Azospirillum sp. TSH100: one gene and its partner. Each later gene encodes a partner of the first gene's protein in a complex. Links are inferred from orthologs where the notes say so. Each region holds a gene or a part of one and is shown on either strand. Other genes may lie near its edges.

Region 1 (10,775 bases):
CCGTCTGTGAACTGCCTGCCGACCTGACCGTGGAGGATGTCCAGGCCAGCCTGTCGTCCCTGCCCGTCCTGGCCGGAGCCGAGGTGAAGGTCACCCGCTTCGCCTTCGATCCCCAGCCGGGTCCGCAGGCGATGGTCACCCACCGGATCGAGGTGTCGGGCGGCGACCAGCCCGGCCTTGTCGCACGCCTGTCGGAAATCTTCACCCAGTTCGACGCCAACATCGTCCGATTGGACGCGCAGACCCTGCCTGACCGGGCCGGGGAGCGCTACATCCTGCGCTTTTCGGTGTCGATCCCGGCGGAGCGGGCGGATGTCTGCCTGTCGGCGGTGGCGAACACCGCGGAGACCTTGGGGCTGACCTGCCGGACGGAGGCGCTGTGAGATTGAGGGCCTCCCCTCACCCATGCAGCACCTTCAGCCCGACGATCCCGCCGACGATCGCCGCGATGCACAGCAGCCGCAGCGCGCCGGCGGGTTCGCCGAACAGCATCATGCCCAGCAGGGCCGTGCCCACCGTGCCGATTCCGGTCCACACCGCATAAGCGGTCCCCAGCGGCAGGCTCTTCAGCGCAGCGCCCAGCAGCAGGATGCTCGCCAGCATCGCGGCGGCAGTCAGCATGCTCGGGATCAGGCGGGTGAAACCCTCGGTGTATTTCAGGCCGACAGCCCAACCAATTTCAAACACACCGGCGAAGAACAGCGTGACCCACGCCATGACGGTGCCTCCGTCTTGGAATGGCGGGGTCGTCCCCACCCGGTAACCCTCTTGCCGCTGGCGGGGTCGTCCCCACGGGCCAAGGGGCAGATAGGACCTCAACCACGTGGGGTCAAGACGGCGAAGAAAGACGGCGGGCAAGGCAGGCAGCCAAGGTTGCATCGCCGCGCCGGCCCGTGCAGGATGGGGTTCCTGAATGGTTCCCCCTTCGCCGCTGGTGGCGCTGGGGGCTTTCGACGTTGGACATCAATGACCGAAAACGGCACTCACCCGGCCCCCGAGAAGACCGAATCGCTCGAAAACCGGCGCAAGCGCTTGCGCTTCCGCTCCTGGCACCGCGGCACGCGGGAGATGGATCTGCTGATGGGAAGCTTCGCCGATGCCCATGTCGGCGATTTCGACCACGACATGCTCGACCGGTTCGAGACGCTGCTGGAGCTTGGCGATCCCGACCTCTACGACTGGATGTCTGGGCGCGAGCCGGTGCCGGCCGAGCATGACAATGACGTGATGCGCCTGTTGACGGCGTTCCGCTACACACCACGTCAAGGATCCTGACGGATCTGGTCAAAGGGCTCCCGATTAAGCCGGCCAAGACTCCCGACATTCTCCGCCTGTCCCCCGTATCTCCGAGGCATCTTCCTTTGGTCAGTTACGATCTCCAGCCCGGCCGCGCCGGCCGTCTCCTGATCGGCGGCGCGCCCGAGGGGCATGACGCCCGCATCCTGGCGGAGCTTGCGCAGAAGGCCGGCGGCTACGGCCTGCTGCATGTGGCGCTGGACGACACGCGCTGCGCCCTGCTGGCGGAGGCGCTGGCCTTCTTCGCACCGAGGCTGGAGGTGCTGACCTTCCCGGCCTGGGACTGCCTGCCCTATGACCGGGTATCGCCGAACGGCGGCATCGTCGCCCGGCGCATCGACACGCTGACCCGGCTGATCGCAAGACGCGATGCGGCGGCCAACCGCGACGGGCTGGCGCCGCTGATCGTGCTGACCACGGTCAACGCCGTGGTGCAGAAGGTGCCACCGCGCAGCGCCTTCAAGAACGCAGTGTTCTCGGCCAAGATTCGCGACCGCATCGACCTGGAGAAGCTGCAACGCTACCTCGCCGGCAACGGCTACACCCGTGCCCAGACAGTGCGGGAACCGGGCGAGTTCGCCGTGCGCGGCGGCATCATCGACCTGTTCCCGCCGGGGACGGAGGAGCCGCTGCGCCTCGACCTGTTCGGCGACGAGCTGGAGGGCGTGCGCGCCTTCGATCCGATGACCCAGCGAACCACCGACAAACGCGACAGCGTCGAGCTGAAGCCGATGTCGGAGGTCTTCCTCGACGAGACCGGGATCGCCCGCTTCCGCTCCGGCTATCGCGAGCTGTTCGGGGCGGTGACCGACGACGACCCGCTCTATGAAGCGATTTCCGCCGGGCGGAGCTATGGCGGGATGGAGCATTGGCTGCCGCTGTTCCATGAGAGCATGGACACGGTGCTGGACTATCTGCCGCGCGGCATCGTCAGCCTGGACCATCAGGCCAGCGAGGCGCGCGACGCCCGCATCGCCCAGGTGGTCGACTTCCACGCCTCGCGCGACGGCATGATGACCATCGAGAAGCGGGCCGGTTCGCCGGTCTACAAGCCGGTGCCGGTCGCCTCGATGTTCCTCGACGCCACCGGCTGGGATGCGCTGCTGGCGGAGCGCGCGGTGGCACAACTCCAGATTTTCTCCACGCCACCCGGCATCAAGGGCACGGTGGATGCCGGCGGCAAGCGCGGCCACGATTTCGCCGAGGAGCGCAACCGCCCCGACGTGAATGTCTTCGACGCGGTGAAGGATCATATCCGCGCGCTGCGCGCCGACGGGCGGCGCGTGCTGATCGCCGGCTATTCCGCCGGATCGCGCGACCGCCTGTCCAACGTGCTGGCCGACCATGGTATCCCCGGCCTGGAGCCGGCGGAGAACATGGATGACGTCCGCCGCTTCGACCGCGGCGTGATCGGCACCATCGTGCTGGGGATGGAGCATGGCTTCACCTCCGCCGACCTCGCCGTCATCACCGAACAGGACATCCTCGGCGACCGTCTGGTCCGCCCGGCCAAGAAGAAGCGCAAGGCCGCCAACTTCATCGCCGAGCATTCGGCCCTGCATGAAGGCGACATCGTCGTCCACATGGATCACGGCATCGGCCGCTATGACGGGCTGGAAACGCTGGAGGTAACCGGCGCGCCGCACGACTGCCTGCGCCTCATCTACGAAGGCGGCGACAAGCTGTATGTCCCGGTCGAGAACATCGAAGTTCTGTCCCGCTACGGCTCGGAGGACGCCAATGTCCAGCTCGACAAGCTGGGCGGCGCCGGCTGGCAGGGCCGCAAGGCGCGGGTCAAGAAGCGCCTGAAGGACATGGCGGAAGCCCTGCTGAAGATTGCGGCGGAGCGGATGCTGAAGAAGGCCGATCCTGTGCTGACGCCGGAGGGTGTCTATCAGGAATTCGCCGCCCGCTTCCCCTACCCCGAGACCGACGACCAGTTGAAGGCCATCGAGGACATCTTCACCGACCTCGGCAGCGGCCGGCCGATGGACCGGCTGGTCTGCGGCGACGTCGGCTTCGGCAAGACCGAGGTGGCGCTGCGCGCCGCCTTCATGGTGGCGATGAGCGGCAAGCAGGTCGCCGTCGTCGTGCCGACCACCCTGCTCGCCCGCCAGCATTTCCGCACCTTCTCGACCCGGTTCAACGGGCTGCCGGTGCGTGTCGTGCAACTGTCGCGCATGGTCACCGCCCGGGAACAGACGCTGGTGAAGAAGGAACTGGCGGAGGGCACGGCCGACATCGTCGTCGGCACCCATGCCCTGCTCGCCAAGGGGCTCGACTTCAAGCGGCTCGGGATGGTCATCGTCGACGAGGAGCAGCATTTCGGCGTGAAGCAGAAGGAACGCCTCAAGGAGCTGCGCGCCGACATCCACGTCCTGACGCTGACCGCCACCCCGATCCCGCGCACGCTCCAGATGGCGCTGTCCGGCGTTCGCGAGCTGTCGCTGATCGCCACCCCGCCGGTCGACCGGCTTGCGGTGCGCACCTTCGTTCTGCCCTATGACCCGGTGGTGATCCGCGAGGCGATCCTGCGCGAGCATTACCGCGGCGGTCAGACCTTCTATGTCTGCCCGCGCATCGAGGATCTGGCGAAGGTGGCCGAGCGGGTGCGCGAGCTGGTGCCGGAGGTCAAGATCGTCACCGCCCACGGCCAGATGCCGGCCGGCGAGCTGGAAGACGTCATGACCGCCTTCGACGAGGGCAAGTTCGAGGTTCTGCTCGCCACCAACATCATCGAAAGCGGCCTGGACATTCCCAACGCCAACACGCTGATCGTCCACCGCGCCGACCTGTTCGGGCTGGCCCAGCTCTACCAGATCCGCGGCCGCGTCGGCCGGTCGAAGAAGCGCGGCTACGCCTATCTGACCTACGCGCCGAACAAGCCGCTGAACGCCACCGCCCAGCAGCGCCTACATGTCATCGAGACACTGGACAGCCTGGGCGCCGGCTTCCAGCTCGCCAGCCACGACATGGACATCCGCGGCGCCGGCAATCTGCTGGGCGAGGAGCAGTCGGGTCAGGTACGCGAGGTCGGTGTCGAACTGTACCAGCAGATGCTGGAGGAGGCCGTCGCCAACGCCCGGGCATCCATGCAGGAGGGCGCCATCGCAGCCGCCGCGGCGCAGGAGTGGGTGCCGCAGATCAACCTGGGCACGCCGGTGCTGATCCCGGAAAGCTATGTCACCGACCTGACGGTGCGGCTGTCGCTGTACCGTCGCATCGCCGATCTGGTCGACCGCGCCGAGGTGGACGGCTTCGCCGCCGAGTTGATCGACCGCTTCGGCAAGCTGCCGGAGGAGGTCGAGAACCTGCTGGACGTCGTCACCATCAAGCGCTGGTGCAAACAGGCCAACATCGACCGCGTCGATGCCGGGCCGAAGGGGCTGGTGCTGGCCTTCCACGATAATTTCTATGCCGAGCCAGCCAAGCTGCTGACCTATATCGCCCAGCACCTGACGCTGATGAAGCTGCGGCCGGACCACAAGCTGGTCTATGTTCGCGAATGGCCCGATCCGCAGGCCCGCGTGCGCAGCGTGCAGAAGCTGGTCAAGGATCTGGCGGAGATGGCGTCGGGCGGCAGCGTGCCGCGCGGCGAAACCCCACCGCCGCCGCCTCCCCCGCCGCCGCCCAAACCGACCGGCGCGAAGATCGCCTCACGCTTCGGCACGCCATCACGCTTCGGCCGCCCGACCGGACGGCGCTGAAATGGATGAGTTGATCCGCAACGCCCCGCTCGCCCGCCGGCTGGCGATCGGCGACCGGCGGGCAATGGGCGACGCCCCCTCCGTCGCCGACGAGGTGGCGGCCGACAGGGGCAAGCTGGCAGAGCTGGTCGGATGCCTGTTCGACGGCGACGCCAGCGTGCGCATGCGGGCCGCCGACGCGCTGGAACGGGTGTCGCGCGGCAATCCCCTCTGGCTAGACGCCCATGTCGAACATCTGCTGACCGATGCCGTCGCCATCGAACAGGCGGAGGTGCGCTGGCACATCGCCCAGATCATCCCGCGCCTGACCATGACCGATGAGCAGCGGCGTCAGGCCGCCATCCTGCTGGCCGACTGGTTCGAGAACAGCCCCAGCCGCATCGTCCAGACCAGCGCCTTGCAGGCCGTGGTCGATCTCGCCGAATCGGACGCGGGCCTGCGCGCCACCTCGGCGGAGATGCTGGGCCGCGCCATGCGTTCCGGCGTGCCGTCGCTGGCCGCGCGTGCCCGCCGCATCCTGAAGCCCTTCGAGGTGGACGAGGCGACACTGACCGCCGCCTTGGTGCGCGAGCAGACCGGACTGACCCTGACGATCCTGCCCGATCGTCTGGCGGTGGCCCAGTTGCCGCCGGGCAGTGGTCTGCCCGACTGGCTCGACTGGACCGACCCGCTGGTCGGCGCCACCCGCACCGGGGAGGAACTGTCGATCCTCTGCCGCGAGGACCGCGTGCCCGACGGCGTGAAGGCAGAACGGGGCTGGCGCGCCTTCCGGGTGGAAGGCGTCCTCGATTTCTCCCTGTTCGGCATCCTGGCCCGAATCGCCGTGCCCTTGGCCCAGGCCCATCTGCCGATCTTCGCAATCTCCACCTACAACACCGACTATGTGCTGGTCCGCGCCGACGACCTGGAGAAGGCGGCGGACATTCTGGCGCTGACCTGCACGGTAAAGCGCTAAGGGGAAAAGGTTAGGCGCTTTCTTCTCCTAAGCGCCGCCACCCTCCCGCTGGTTCCGCTCGACAATCTCTTCGCGCTCGCCCATCTCCTCCCACTTCTTCTGGACAGGCTTATCGGGATCTCCGGATGCCTTGCCGGTACGGTCGACCAGCTTGTCCTCGATCCGCTGGGCCGCGTCGGAGGGGGCGTCGGAGGTACGGGCTTGGAAACGATCTTCGGTGGCCATGGCGGAAGTCTCCAGATTTTCGCTGACCACATGAACAGTTACGGCACGAAAACCTCCCGGCCGCTCCTCAGACTCCGGTTTCTTTTCGTAAAATTGCATGTCGAAAAGAAATACAATTTTCCTGTTGCCGCAGCCAATTTATCCCAGCGACAGTAGGGGCATCGAACATCAACCCCCGCGCGCAGAGGTTTCCCCATGAAAGCGTCTCGCCTGTCGATCCTGGCGGCAGCCGGCCTGCTGCCGCTGACCCTGCTCGGCGCCTGTGCGCCATCATTGCCAACGACAGCCCCCATCAAGGAGGCCGTCTGGCTCGACCAGAACTGGAAGCCCGGCGAACGCTATTGGTACCACCATGCCAGCCAGGGCACATCGACCTTCCCGGTCCCCTATTCCTGGTTCATGGCGCTGGAGCAACCGGAGATCCAGGTTTTCGGCGAACCCAAGATGCTGGCCGACGAATCCTACATGCAGCGATTCGGCTTCATCCCCAGCCCGAAGCGGCTGGGCGGCGGGACGGCGCGGGATTACGGCTATGGCGCGGAGCCCGGATCGGCCAAGGCCGTGCTGGCCACCTACAACCAGTCGGAGGAGGAGGTCAACCCGGACGGGCTGCCGGTGGGCTTCGCCCGCACCAAGGGCTACATCGACCCGACGACCGGCAAGCCGCTGCCCGACCAGATCGGCCTGACCTGCGCCGCCTGCCACACCGGACATATCGAGTATAACGGCGTCAGCCTGCGAATCGACGGCGCGCCGGCCGTGACCAATCTGGACGCGCTGACCGCCGCGCTGGGCTATTCCCTGGCCTACACCAAGATCCTGCCGGGGCGGTTCGACCGCTTCGCCGACCGCGTGCTCGGCCCCGACCGCACGGCCGAACAGACCGCCGCCCTGCGCGAGCAGTTCGATCAGACGCTGACCACCCTGGAAACCCTGGCCAAGCGCGGCGCGGCGCAGAACGGCAATCCGGCGGTCGTCGAGGGGTTCAACCGGCTGGATGCCCTGACCCGCATCGGCAACGCCGTCTTCACCAACGACCTGCTGAACGGCAAGGTGGAGTTCGACCCCTTCACCAACGTGGCGGCCATCACCGCACCGGTGAAATACCCGCACATCTGGAACGCATCCTGGTTCGACTGGGTTCAGTACGACGCCTCGATCATGCAGCCGATGGTGCGCAACGCCGGCGAGGCGATGGGCGTGGCCGCGCGGGTGAACCTGTCCAACCCGGACCGCAAGCTCTATGCGTCCTCCGTGCCGATCGACAACCTCCACAGGATGGAGGAACTGCTGGCCGGTCTGAACCCGTTCATCCGCAGGCCGGACGGCGGCGTGATCGGCTTCCAGGGCCTGACCGCCCCGAAATGGCCGCAGGCGGTGCTCGGCACTGTCGACGAGGCCAAGCGGGCGCGCGGCGAGGGGCTGTACCGCGAGATGTGCCAGGGATGCCATCTTCCGCCGGTCAACACCCCGGCCTTCTGGGACGCGAAATACTGGACCAAGCCGAACGCGGCCAAGCAGAGCTACCTGAAGCTCACGCCGATCAATGTCGGCACCGATCCCGCCCAGGCCAACATCCTGCAGACCCGGACGGTCCAGCTTCCCACCTTCCTGAAGGTCGATCCGTCCAGCCTGTGCAACGGCAAGCCGGGCGAGCCGGTCACCCGGACCACTTTCGCCGCGGCGCTCGGCTATGTCGTCCAGAAGACGGTCGATACCGCCTATGACGAGAACAAGGTTCCGCCCGCCAAGCGGCAGGAGATGAATGGCTTCCGTCCCAACTGCCTGCAGGCGGAGGCCGGTTACAAGGCCCGTCCGCTGGATGGGATCTGGGCCGCTGCCCCCTACCTGCACAACGGCTCGGTGCCCAGCCTCTACGACCTGCTGTCGCCGATCGCGGAGCGGCCGAAGACCTTCTGCCTTGGCCTGCGCAGCTTCGATCCGGTCAAGGTCGGCTACAAGACCGACTGCGCCGACGGGACCTTCACCCTCGACACCTCCATCCCCGGCAACACCAATGTCGGGCACCAGTTCGTCGGCTCCGGTGTCGCCGGCAGCGGCATCATCGGACGCGGCCTGTCCGAGCAGGAGCGCTGGGATCTGGTGGAATATCTGAAGACCCTGTAACGTCTGCCACCCGCCGGCCCGTGCCTCGCGACCGGGCCGGCGGTCATTCCTCCGCGTGCAGGGCGTCGGCCAGCCGTTGCACAAGGGCCGCCGCCGCTTCCGGCTCGTACGGCTCGGCATGGCCGGAACCCCAAACCGGGCCCGGCCATGCCGGATCGCCTCGCGTCCGCCCGATCACATGGATGTGCAGCTGCGGCACCATGTTGCCCAGCGCCCCGACATTCATCTTGTCCGGCGCGAACAGCCGCTCCACCACGCGGGATGCCTGTGCGATCTCGCGCATGAGCATCAATTGATCGACCTCCTCCAGCCGATGGATCTCCACGCCCCCCTCGCGCATCGGCACCAGGATCAGCCACGGCCAAAGCCGGTTGTTCATCAGCAAAACCCGGCAGAGCGCCAGATCGGTCACGTGATAGGTGTCGGCCTGTAGCCGTTCGTTAAGGGAAAACATGCTTCACTCCTCTCTGGCACTGACCGGAAGCATCATCCAGGAATAATCCGGGGGCTGCTCTGTTGTAGCCGGCAGTGGCGGGGCAACCGCGAAGCTTGTATAGAAGGCCATGCGCGCCGGCCATACGGCGCAGCGGCTTTCGTTGGACGATTGTAGAGTTCGGTCCGAGGACATGGTCGGGGCGGCAACGGTCCCCTTGCGCCATCTCCACGGGCCGTATCCATGTTTTCTGGTGCGGCGAGCGAGAACGACCCACATGCGCAAATCGGCCTTTGCGGTTCTGATCCTGGTGATCCTCGGCAACATCGCCTTCTGGGCGCTGTGGAACCGTCCGGTGGACGAGCGGTCCTGGGCCGGCGCCATCACCGGCGTCGCCTATACCCCCTTCCACTCGGACAAGAGCCCGTCGAAGGGGGACAAGGCGTCCGCCGACGATATCGAGAAGGACATGGACGCGCTGGAGGGCGCGGTAAAGGCCGTCCGCACCTACTCGACCACCGACGGCTCCGAAATGGTCGCGGCCATCGCCGGCAAGCATGGCCTGCCGGTCACAGCCGGCGCCTGGACCACGGGCAAGCCGGAGATCGACGAGCCCGAACTGGCCGGCCTGATCAAGCTCGCCCGCGCCAACAGCAACGTCCGCCGCGTGCTGGTCGGCAACGAGGCGATTCTGCGCGCCGATCTGACCGTTCCGCAGGCCATCGACTACATCAAGCGGGTGAAGAAGAAGGTCAACGTCCCGGTCTCCATCGCGGAGCCGTGGCACGTCTGGCTGAAGCATCCGGAACTGGTCGAGGCGGTCGATTTCCTCGCCGTCCACCTGCTGCCCTATTGGGAAGGCGTGCCGGTCGACCAATCGGTCGACTACGCCATGTTCCGCTACAACGAGCTGAAGCAGAAGTATCCGAACAAGCACATCCTGATCGGCGAGATCGGCTGGCCGGCCGATGGCCCGTGGCGCCGTGGCGCCGAGGCCAGCCAGGTCAATCAGGCCAAGTTCATCCGCAATTTCCTGAACGTCGCCGCCCAGAACAAGCTCGACTATTTCATCATGGAGGCCTTCGACCAGCCCTGGAAACGGGAGATCGAAGGCACTGCCGGCACCAGCTGGGGCCTGTGGGACTATCAGCGCAACCCCAAATTTCCTATGATCGGCGGGGTGCACGAGATCCGCAACTGGGAGATCAAGTGCGCCACTGCCATCGCGCTGGGTTTCCTGCCGCTGGTGTTCTTCCTGTGGCGCCGCAGCGACCTGAAGATCGGCGGCCAGATCTTCTACGGCGCGCTGATCCAGGCTGTCGCCTCCGTCCTGGTCTTCACCGTCAGCGCCGCCTCGGCCGCCGGCCTCGCGCTGACCACCGAAATCGCCTGGGGCCTGCTGATCTTCTGCCAGCTGGTGCTGTTCGCGGTGATGCTGATCGACGGCATGGAACTGACCGAGGTCGTCTGGCAGCACAAGTTCAAGCGCAAGTTCATCCCCTGCTCTGCCGCCCCGCTGCCCAATGCCGCGAAGGTGTCGATCCATGTGCCCTGCTACAACGAGCCGCCGCACATGGTCATGCAGACGCTGGACGCGCTGGCCAAACTCGACTACCCGAATTACGAAGTCCTGCTGCTCGACAACAACACCAAGGATCCGGCTGTCTGGCGCCCGATCGAGGAATACTGCAAAAAGCTGGGGCCGAAGTTCCGCTTCTTCCACCTCGACAACTGGCCGGGCTTCAAGGCGGGTGCGCTGAATTTCGGTCTGGCGCAGACAGCGCCCGACGCCGAACACATCGCCGTCATCGACAGCGACTATCAGGTCCATCCCGACTGGCTGAAGGCGACCATCCCGCACTTCAACCGGCCGGAGGTCGGCTTCGTCCAGTCGCCGCAGGACTATCGCGAGTGGGAACACGACCTGTTCCAGCGCATGACCAACTGGGAATATGCCGGCTTCTTCCACATCGGCATGATCCAGCGCAACGAGCGCAACGCGATCATCCAGCACGGCACCATGACCATCATC
Region 2 (10,009 bases), 270 kb from region 1 along the record:
ACAGAGATCCGCGCGCCTGTCCGGCGATGGCGGCCTGTGCCTCGGCGAAGCGCACCTCGGCGAGATCGGCCAGCGCCGCACAGGCTTCCGGCAGAGCCGGATGGGTCAGGACCGCGTTCGGATCGCTGCCGTCGATGCCGGCCGCCGCCAGCAGCTCACGCGGCAGGTAAAGCCGGCCCAGTTCGGCGTCCTCGGCGAGATCGCGCAGGATGTTGGTCAATTGCAAGGCCTCGCCCAGTGCCAGGGCAAAGCGTTCGGTGGCGGGATCGGCGCGATCGAAGACGCGGATCGCCAGCATGCCGACGGCACCGGCGACGCGCCGGCAATAGAGCCGCAGTGCGTCGAGGTCGGGAGCCCGCATCCCATCGGAACCGGACTCTTCACCCGCGACATCCATCGCCATCCCGTCGATCAGCGCCTCCAGTTCGGCTCTTGGCAGGCCGTAGCGCTCGATGGCGCCCTTCAGGGCGGCGGTCAGCGGACCGTTGGGGGCACCGCCGATGTAAAGATCGCGGATGTCGCGCCGCCAGACATCCAGCGCGACCCGCTTGGCGGCGGGCTCGCCCGGTTCGTCGGCGATGTCGTCGATGCGGCGGCAGAAGGCATAGATGGCAAACATCGCCGCCCGCTTGGAGGCGGGCAGCAGACGCATCGGCCAGTAGAAGGTGCTGCCCGACCTGGCGGTGACGGCGGTCGCCGTATCAGGCACCTTCTTGTCCGGAGCCGTCTCCAGCGGCGGAGGAGTCATCAGCGGAATCCTGGGCATTGCACGTCGTAGCGTGCCTGTCGGTGCACGTCGCGACATGCGGCCCCGGAGTTTATGCGGCGGAGAAGCTCCGCGCCAGTCCCCGCACCACGGCGGCCAGCTTGTGGTGCGCCCCCAGCGTCACCCGCGCCTTCATCGGATCGCGGGCCTTCAGTCGCCGGGACAGCGACTCGGCGAGGCTGAGGATAACTGCCGCCTCCATCCGCAGGCCGCGATGCTGGATCAGGCCGGGCAAGGCCGCAGCACGTTCCAGCAGACGGTCGGTGTGCTCCAGCGCCTGATCGAAGATGGTGCGCAGGCGAACGTCGCTCTCGGCTTCCACCAGACGCTCGACACTGATGCCGGCCTCGTCGAACCAGCCGAGCGGGATGTAGCAGCGGCCGAGCCGGGTCCAGTCCTCCCGCGCGTCCTGGAGATGGTTCAGCACCTGCAAGGCCGAGCACAGCGCGTCCGACGCCGGTCCGGCCGCCACCCCTTCGCCATGCAGATCAAGCAGGTAACGGCCGACCGGATTGGCGGAGAAGCGGCAGTAGAGCAGCAAGTCGCTCCAGCTATGACAGCGGGCGCCGACCGAATCGCGGCGGAAGGCGCGCAGAACCTGCCGGGCGTGGCGGTCGCTGACGCCGGTCTTCTGCAGGCTCTCCCGCAGGTCAGTGGCCGGCTTCAGATACGCATGCTTGGCCTGGCCGGAGGTCAGCGCCCGTTCCAGTGCCTCCAGATAGGCCAGCTTGGTCTCCGGTTCGAGGTCCGGATCATCGGCGATGTCGTCGGCCAGACGGACGAAGCGATAGAAGGCGATCACATGCGGACGCAGATGCTTCGGTATGAGACGCGACGCGACGGGGAAGTTCTCTCCCGATTCGTCCTTGCGTGCGACCGGGCCGGTCTTGCGGGGTTTCGTCGGAGCGATATTGAAATCCGTCATGGGATCCCTGCCTGCTGCGCGTCGGGGCTGGCGGTGCGACCGTGTGTGCTTCATATAGGCGTAGCAACAGGCTTTGGCCCGTCCTTCCATCAATCCTCCCCTCTTTTTCCAATCGGGCATCCCATGGTGAAGGCTGCGACCGACCTGTCCTATTGCGGACGGGAGGTTCGGAAATATGACAACGACCACTTTCTGGCAGGTCTGTTCACCCCGGCCGACAGGCGAGAGGCGATTTTCGCGCTCTACGCCTTCAACCTTGAGATCGCGAAAACGCGGGAGGTGGTCAGCGAACCGATCCTTGGCCAGATGAGACTGCAATTCTGGCGCGACGGCATCGAGGCCGTCTATGAGGATGGACCCGTACCGCGCCACGAGGTGATGGAACCGCTCGCCCAGGCCGCGCGTGGGCTAGGGCTCAGCCGTGCCCTGTTCGACCGGCTGATCGATGCGCGGGAAGCCGATCTGGACGACACCCCGCCGGCCGACCTGACCTGTCTCGTCAACTATGCCGAGGTGACTGGGGCGCCGCTGGTCCAGCTGGCGCTGGAGATTCTGGGTGTGCGGGATGCGGCGGCGATGACGGCCGGCCGTCATGTCGGCATCGCCTACGCCCTCTCCGGCATCCTGCGCGCCGTACCGTTCCTGGCCCGCCAGCACCGGCAGCGCCTGCCGGAAGACCTGATGCAGCGGCACGGTGCCAGCAGCGAGGACCTGTTTGCCGGCCGCTCGATGCCGGCGCTGCGTCCGGTGGTGGGGGAGATCGCCGATGTCGCCCTCAAGCATCTGCACAAGGCCCGTGCCCTGCGCCGCGACATCCCGAAAGCGGCGGTTCCGGCACTGCTGCCGGCGACCCTGGCCGACCTGCATCTGTCAGTCATCGCGCGGGAAGGGAACGACGTGTTCGCCCCGCGCGTGCTGCTGACGAATCCGTTCCGGCAGATCAGGCTGGGTTGGGCGGCGATGCGCGGGCGTTACTGACGCCCGCGCTTACCCCTGCCGATCAACCCTTCAGCCAGCCGTCCAGGTCTGCCAGTGCCCGGCGGGTGTAGGCCAGCTTTCGGTCACGGCCGCGGATCTTGTCGTCAACCGGCGGGAACAGGCCGAAATTGACGTTCATCGGCTGGTAAGTCTCGGCCTCCGCCCCGCCGGTGATGTGGCCGAGGATGGCGCCGAGCGCCGTCGTCACCGGCGGCGTGCTGATTTCCCGGCCCAGCCGTTCGGCAGCGGCGAAGCGACCGGCGAGCAGACCGACGGCGGCGCTCTCCACATAGCCCTCGCAGCCGGTGACCTGTCCGGCGAAGCGCAGGCGGGGCAGCGACTTCAGTCGCAGCGCGGCGTCGAGGATGCGCGGGCTGTTCAGGAAGGTGTTGCGGTGCATGCCGCCCAGCCGCGCAAACTCCGCGTTCTCCAGGCCGGGGATCATGCGGAAGATGCGCGCCTGTTCGGCATGGCGCAGTTTGGTCTGGAAGCCGACGAGGTTGTACAGCGTGCCCAGCGCATTGTCCTGGCGCAGCTGGACCACCGCATAGGGGCGGCGTTCCGGCTTGTGCGGGTTGGTCAGGCCAACCGGCTTCATCGGACCATAGCGCAGGGTGTCGACGCCACGCTCCGCCATCACCTCGATGGGCAGGCAACCCTCGAAGTAGGGGGTGTTCTTCTCCCACTCCTTGAAGTCGATCTTCTCGCCCTCGATCAGCGCGGCGATGAAGGCGCGGTATTCGTCCTTCTCGAAGGCGCAGTTGATATAGTCCTTGCCGGTGCCGCCGGGACCGGGCTTGTCGTAGCGCGACTGGAACCAGGCTTTCGACAGGTCGATGCTCTCCAGATAGACGATGGGAGCGATGGCGTCGAAGAAGGCCAGCGATTCTTCGCCGGTCTGGCTGCGCACCGCTTCCGCCAGGGCGGGGGAGGTGAGGGGACCGGTGGCGACGATGACGCTGTCCCACTCATCTGGCGGCAGGCCGGCGACCTCCTCGCGCTGGATGGTGATGAGCGGGTGGGTGGACACGGCTTCCGTCACCGCATCGGCGAAGCCGTCGCGGTCCATGGCGAGCGCCCCGCCGGCCGGCACCTTGTGCGCGTCGGCACAACGCAGGATCAGCGAGCCGCAGCGCCGCATTTCCTCATGCAGCAGCCCCACCGCATTGTATTCCGCGTCGTCCGACCGGAAGGAGTTGGAGCAGACCAGTTCCGCCAGCTTGTCGGTGTCGTGGGCCTCGGTCTTGCGGACCGGCCGCATCTCGTGCAGCACGACAGGCACGCCGCGCGAGGCGAGCTGCCACGCGGCTTCCGAGCCGGCGAGACCGCCGCCGATGACATGGACGGGACGAAGGGAGTCGGTCATGGAGCTGATGTTCCAAACAAAAGACTGCGGACGATTCGCGCGCAATCTAGGCTGTCCGCTCCGAAAACGACAGTCCTCAAACGGCATCGATCAGACACAGATCAGCCGGCCTTCGTAAGGAAGGCCGGCTGCAAGTCGATCAGGAGTCAGTCAGAACATCGATCCAAGCCAAACAGAGGCCAGAGGCGTCAACCAGGGCAGCCGCTCACTCGCTCTTCGTCGTCGTGCTGCGTTCGATGGTTGTCGACCCGGTCGGGGCCGGCGTCACGGTGGTCGAGCCGTAGCTCGGGGTTGTCGTCGTCGTGGTCGTCGTGCTGGTGGTGGATTTGTCGGATCCGCAGGCCGCCAGCAGCAGGGCCGCACCCAGGGCGGCCCCCACACCGGTCAGAAGCGTCTTGCTCATGCCCCTCGTCTCCCATTCAGTGCGAACTCTGCCGGGGATAACGCGGCGCAGCTTGTGTTTGTTCACGCCCTCTTTCGGGTTGCCGATTTCCGCACCGCCGGCTTCGCCTTCAGGTAAGGGGCAAGGTACCGGCCGGTGTAGCTGCGCTCCACCTTCGCCACGTCTTCCGGGGTGCCTTCGGCAACGATCTCGCCGCCGCCGGTGCCGCCCTCCGGCCCCAGGTCGATGATCCAGTCGGCGGTTTTGATGACCTCCAGATTATGTTCGATCACCAGCACCGTGTTCCCCTGATCGACCAGGGCATGCAGCACCTCCATCAGCTTTTCGACGTCGGCGAAGTGCAGGCCGGTGGTCGGTTCGTCGAGGATGTACAGCGTGCGGCCGGTGGCGCGGCGGCTCAGTTCCTTGGACAGCTTGACGCGCTGCGCCTCGCCGCCCGACAGCGTCGTCGCCGCCTGCCCGATGTGGATGTAACCGAGTCCGACCCGTTCCAGCGTGTCCAGCTTGTCGCGGATGCCGGGAACCGCCTTGAAGAACTCCTTGCCCTCCTCGACCGTCATGTCGAGCACGTCGGCGATGGTCTTGTCGCGATAGGTGACTTCCAGCGTCTCGCGGTTGTAGCGCTTGCCGTGGCAGACGTCGCAGGTGACGTAGACGTCGGGCAGGAAGTGCATCTCGATCTTGATGACACCGTCGCCCTGGCAAGCCTCGCAGCGCCCGCCCTTGACGTTGAAGGAGAAGCGGCCGGGGCCGTAGCCGCGTGCCTTTGCCTCCGGCAGGCCGGCAAACCAGTCGCGCATCGGCGTGAAGGCCCCGGTGTAGGTCGCAGGGTTGGAACGCGGGGTGCGGCCGATCGGCGACTGGTCGATGTCGATGACCTTATCGAGATGCTCCAGGCCAAGCACCGCGTCATGCTCAGCCGGATGCTCGCGGGCCCCCATCAGCTTGCGCGCCACCGCCTTGTACAGCGTCTCGATGATGAGTGTCGACTTGCCGCCCCCGGACACGCCGGTCACGCAGGTGAAGGTGCCGAGTGGAATCTTGGTCGAGACGTTCCGGAGGTTGTTGGCACGGGCGCCCTGCACCTCCAGGAACTGGCCGGGATGGCCGGGCCGGCGGGTGTCTGGCACCGGAACGAAGCGGGTGCCGTTCAGATACTGGGCGGTGATGCTGTCGGGGTTCTTCTGGACCTCCTCCGGCGTTCCCTGGGCAATGACCGTGCCGCCATGCTGGCCGGCACCGGGACCCATATCGACCAGATAGTCGGCGCTGCGGATCGCGTCCTCGTCATGCTCTACGACGACCACCGTGTTACCGATGTCGCGCAGGCGTTTCAGCGTCTCCAGCAGCCGGTCGTTGTCGCGCTGGTGCAGGCCGATGGACGGTTCATCCAGCACATAGAGCACGCCTGTCAGGCCGGAGCCGATCTGCGAAGCCAGCCGGATGCGCTGGCTCTCGCCGCCCGACAAGGTGCCCGAGCCGCGGCTGAGCGTCAGATACTCAAGCCCGACGGCGTTAAGGAAGCCGAGCCGCTCGTTGATCTCCTTCAGGATTCGGTAGGCGATCTCGCGGTCTTTCGGACGCAGATGCTCGTTCAACTCGCTGAACCAAACGCCGGCGCCGGCAATGGAAAGCTCCGCCGCTTCGGAGATGTTGCATCCACGGATCTTGACCGCCAGCGCCTCCGGCTTCAGCCGCGCGCCCTTGCAGACCTCGCAGGGCTGCGAGGACTGGTATTTCGACAGCTCGTCGCGTGTCCAGGCGCTGTCGGTCTCGCGGTAGCGCCGTTCCAGATTGTTGACGATTCCTTCAAACGCCTTGTTGGTCTGGTAGCGCCGCAGGCCGTCGTCATAGGTCATGGTGATCGGCGAGCCGTCGGACCCGAACAGGATGGTCTGGCGTACCTTTTCCGGCAGATCCTGCCACGGCGTGGTCATCGACACGCCGAAATGCTCGCAGATGCTGTCCAGCGTCTGGTCGTAATATTTGGAGGTCGAACCGGCCCACGGCGCGATGGCGCCCTTGGACAGCGACAGCCGCTCGTCCGGCACCACCAGCATCGGGTCGAAATAGATCTTGCTACCCAATCCGTCGCAGGCCGGGCAGGCACCGAACGGGTTGTTGAAGGAGAACAGCCGCGGCTCGATCTCTGGAATCGTGAAGCCGCTGACCGGGCAGGCGAATTTCTGCGAGAAGACGGTCTGCTCGTTGGTCTCGGCATTCTCGACCCAGACAATGCCGTCGGCCAGACCCAACGCGGTCTCCAGCGAATCGGCCAGACGGTTGCCCAACCCCTCGCGGACCACGATGCGGTCGACCACCACCTCGATGTCGTGCTTCAGCTTCTTGTTGAGCGCCGGCACCTCGTCGATCTCGTACATGGTGCCGTCGACCCGCACGCGCTGGAAACCGCGCTTGCGCAGATCCTGGATCTCCTTCTTGTACTCCCCCTTGCGGCCTCGCACGAAAGGGGCCAGCAGCAGCAGGCGCGTGCCTTCCGGCATCGCCATGATGCGGTCGACCATCTGGCTGACCGTCTGGCTTTCGATCGGCAGGCCGGTGGCCGGCGAATAGGGGATGCCGACCCGCGCCCACAAGAGGCGCATGTAGTCGTAGATCTCCGTCACCGTACCGACGGTGGAGCGCGGATTCTTCGAGGTCGTCTTCTGTTCGATGGAGATGGCCGGCGACAGCCCCTCGATCGAATCGACGTCCGGCTTCTGCATCAGCTCCAGGAACTGCCGCGCGTAGGCCGACAGGCTCTCCACATAGCGGCGCTGCCCCTCGGCATAGATCGTGTCGAAGGCGAGCGACGACTTGCCCGATCCCGATAGGCCGGTGATGACGATCAGCTCGTCGCGCGGCAGATCCACGTCGACGTTCTTCAGGTTATGTTCCCGCGCGCCGCGGACGCTGATGTACTTGTTCATGGAGTGTTCTTTTACCCGAAGCTTTTCCGGATGGAAAGCGGCAAGGCGCCGCGACGCATGACGAAAAGCGGCTGGAAGAGGAATTGATCCCCTGCCACCGGTCGGCTGACGATATATGCGCCGGTTGCGCCATTGCCACCGGCGCCCGGCGCGGGGCGGTCATGACCAGAAGGGCGGCACCGCGCGGAAACGTTTCCACAACTCCGGCAGCGCCTTGCGCCGCTTGTCCGACTGGCGGTCGATCCAGACGGCCACCGCGCCAATCGTCTTCGGATCCGCCCCGGTCAGCGATCCCAACATGCGGGCGCTGGTGACTGCATCCTGATCGGCGTCCAGCGCCGCCTGCAGAGGTTCCAGCACCGCGAAGAAGGGCAGGGTGGCGGATTCCGGATAAAGACCACGGAAGAAGTCGGCGGTGTAGCGCAGCAGGCGCAGGCGCCGGCGCAGCTTGTCGCGCCCCTTGGCGTCCTCCGGCGGCTTCACAGTCTTGCCGAGCTTCGCCATCCGTGCCGACAGCCAGCCGCCGGCCAGCGTCGTGACCGGTGCCGACAGCGCCATTCGCCGATCGCCGTCGGCGTCCGACAGCCAGCGGCCATGTTCCAGCCATGCGGCGAGGCTCAGGACCATGGTGGTGCAGCCGGGGGCCAGGATCGCCGCCATGGCCTCCCGCGCCGGACCGGCGCCGGCGGACCGGGCCAGCGCCGCCAGCCGCTCCAGCGCCGCGCGGTCGATCGTCGAGGCGGCCTTTGGATCGGCGAGAAGCGGGTCGATGACGCCGGACAACAGAACGTCCCAGCCACGGGCCGGCCCCAGCCGCTTGGCCAGCGCGCGGCTTTCCTCGACCAGCCGGTCGGCCTCGGGCGAGGCGACATGCGGCGCGAAAAGCCGATGGGCGATGCGCAGCCGGCGCAGCGCCACGCGCATGCGGTGCAGCCCCTCGACGTCGGCACCGCCCAGCGCGCAGGATTCGTTGGCAAGGAACTGGCGCAACGCCTGACGCAGGATGTGGCGATAAGCCTCCGCCACCGTGGTCAGCGGCGACAGACCAAGCGGTTCGGCTTCCACCGGTCCCGGCGCCTTGCCGGTGACCAGCCGCAGACCGGCCTCCGCCTTGCTGTCGGTGCCGATCCGCATTGGAATGGCCGCTTGCAGGGTCAGCGCCAGATCGAACAGGCTGGCGACCTTGCCCGCCTTCAGTTCCAGTTCGACTTCGCTGATCGGCAGGGACTCGCCACCGGCATAGATGCCGCCGTCATCCACCGCCAGTTCGACCGCCGTCAGCGGATCGGGACGCAGCAGAAGGGTGGTGCGGCGGAAATCGGTGATGAACAGGCAGTCCAGCGCGTCGAGCGCCGCCGCCGGCACAAGTCCGGCGACGCCTGGATCGGTCAACGCACCGATATCGACCGCCTCGCCGGCAACGATCCAGTCCCACTCCCGTCGCACCGCGACCGCGGCGGAATCGCCTGGGCTGGCGCTGTTGACCGTCTTCAAGGTCTGGACGAAGCGGTCGCCCTCCTGCCGGACGCGCAAGGCCACGCCGTTGGCGGCGAGCTTCAGGTCCGGCGTGTCGAAATAGGCGGTGCGCAGCCTCTGTGTCGCCGCCGGGCCATCGGCAATCGCCACCAGCCCCGGCAGCGCCGCCACCCGTGCCAGATCCGCCGGCGCCGCATGCAGCTTCAGCTCCACCTCGCGGAAGGCGGGTGTGGAGGGCTGCGCATCGGGAACAGGCTGCTGGCTGCCGGGCGGTGCCGTGGGGGGGCTGACGGGGGTCAAGGGGCGGCTTCCTCCCGAATCCGGCCGGGGAACGGCGTGGAACTGTTCAGGTGGATCCGTGGATACCCCAACCGCCGCCGCAGGTTAAGAGAGTTTACGCGGTTGCACAAAATCCGCCAGCCGGCCGGCACCCAGTTCGAGGTGTGCCCAATGCAGCGTCTCGAAGACCAGGACGGCGCAGGTGCCGGTCGGGAACTTGTCGGTTAGGTCATGGCGGAGACCATGATCGCCGCTGCCGGTCAGGGCATTCGCCAGCTCGTGCAGGTCGGGGTTGTGCGCCACCAGCATCAGGCCGGTCGCAGAATCCGGCGCGTCGCGCAGCCGTTCCAGCAGCGTACGGGCGCCGCACAGATACAGGCCCCGTTCATGCTCCACCGGCGGATAGGGGGCACCCATGGCCATCATCACCCGCTTGCGAGTTTCCACCGCCCGCAAGGCGGTCGAACAGAGAACGAGGTCGATGTGCGCGTGATGCTTGCCCAGATAGGCGCCGACCAGGGTCGCCGCCTTTTCCCCACGGGCGTTCAGCGGACGGTCGTGATCGCCCAGCGACGGATCGTCCCAGGAGGATTTGGCGTGGCGCAGCAGGAACAGCGTCTTCATGGAGGAAATCGGCCGTCAGGGGAGGGGCGGGGAGGGAGAGTGCGCAGTCTTTAACCAAATGGGAGTCCTGAAACCGTAACGCATATGGGATACTCTGTCTGCCCACCATATAACCGGTGTCGGCACCGCCCAAAAGCGGCTGACGGCGTTCGGGGTTTCAAGATTTCAGAGGTCGACGTGACGCATCTCCAGGAACTCGATTCGGTCGGTATCGAGCCAAACGCTCCGGAACGCTTCATCAACCGTGAGCTTTCGTGGCTGG

Evidence for each region.
Region 2: the proteins of mfd (region 1) and uvrA are in contact, whole or in part, in a crystal structure (PDB 4DFC), measured with the Escherichia coli proteins. The link is inferred for Azospirillum sp. TSH100 from one-to-one orthologs.

Annotation. Positions count from the first base shown.
Region 1 is NZ_CP039634.1:1,946,515-1,957,289, reverse strand. Bases 1,013-5,203 are described here. They hold mfd (transcription-repair coupling factor), read left to right. Parts: upstream 1,013-1,361; coding sequence 1,362-5,003; downstream 5,004-5,203. Other genes in these bases: E6C72_RS09265 (ACT domain-containing protein), read left to right, coding at 5,005-5,203; E6C72_RS09275 (succinate dehydrogenase assembly factor 2), read left to right, coding at 1,013-1,275. Outside these bases: E6C72_RS09285 (glycine cleavage system protein R), read left to right, coding at 1-383; quaternary ammonium compound efflux SMR transporter SugE, read right to left, coding at 400-717; more of E6C72_RS09275, read left to right, coding at 967-1,012; more of E6C72_RS09265, read left to right, coding at 5,204-5,958; E6C72_RS09260 (hypothetical protein), read right to left, coding at 5,986-6,183; E6C72_RS09255 (di-heme-cytochrome C peroxidase), read left to right, coding at 6,379-8,310; E6C72_RS09250 (HIT domain-containing protein), read right to left, coding at 8,354-8,764; E6C72_RS09245 (glycosyltransferase family 2 protein), read left to right, coding at 9,021-10,775. UniProt on the Escherichia coli protein: Couples transcription and DNA repair by recognizing RNA polymerase (RNAP) stalled at DNA lesions. Mediates ATP-dependent release of RNAP and its truncated transcript from the DNA, and recruitment of nucleotide excision repair machinery to the damaged site.
Region 2 is NZ_CP039634.1:2,219,142-2,229,150, forward strand. Bases 4,301-7,725 are described here. They hold uvrA (excinuclease ABC subunit UvrA), read right to left. Parts: upstream 7,369-7,725; coding sequence 4,501-7,368; downstream 4,301-4,500. Other genes in these bases: E6C72_RS10500 (hypothetical protein), read right to left, coding at 4,301-4,438; E6C72_RS10510 (CYTH and CHAD domain-containing protein), read right to left, coding at 7,528-7,725. Outside these bases: presqualene diphosphate synthase HpnD, read right to left, coding at 1-748; E6C72_RS10485 (squalene/phytoene synthase family protein), read right to left, coding at 819-1,691; E6C72_RS10490 (phytoene/squalene synthase family protein), read left to right, coding at 1,815-2,669; methylenetetrahydrofolate--tRNA-(uracil(54)-C(5))-methyltransferase (FADH(2)-oxidizing) TrmFO, read right to left, coding at 2,692-4,035; more of E6C72_RS10500, read right to left, coding at 4,241-4,300; more of E6C72_RS10510, read right to left, coding at 7,726-9,144; E6C72_RS10515 (histidine phosphatase family protein), read right to left, coding at 9,229-9,747; E6C72_RS10520 (RNA degradosome polyphosphate kinase), read left to right, coding at 9,925-10,009. UniProt on the Escherichia coli protein: The UvrABC repair system catalyzes the recognition and processing of DNA lesions. UvrA is an ATPase and a DNA-binding protein. A damage recognition complex composed of 2 UvrA and 2 UvrB subunits scans DNA for abnormalities.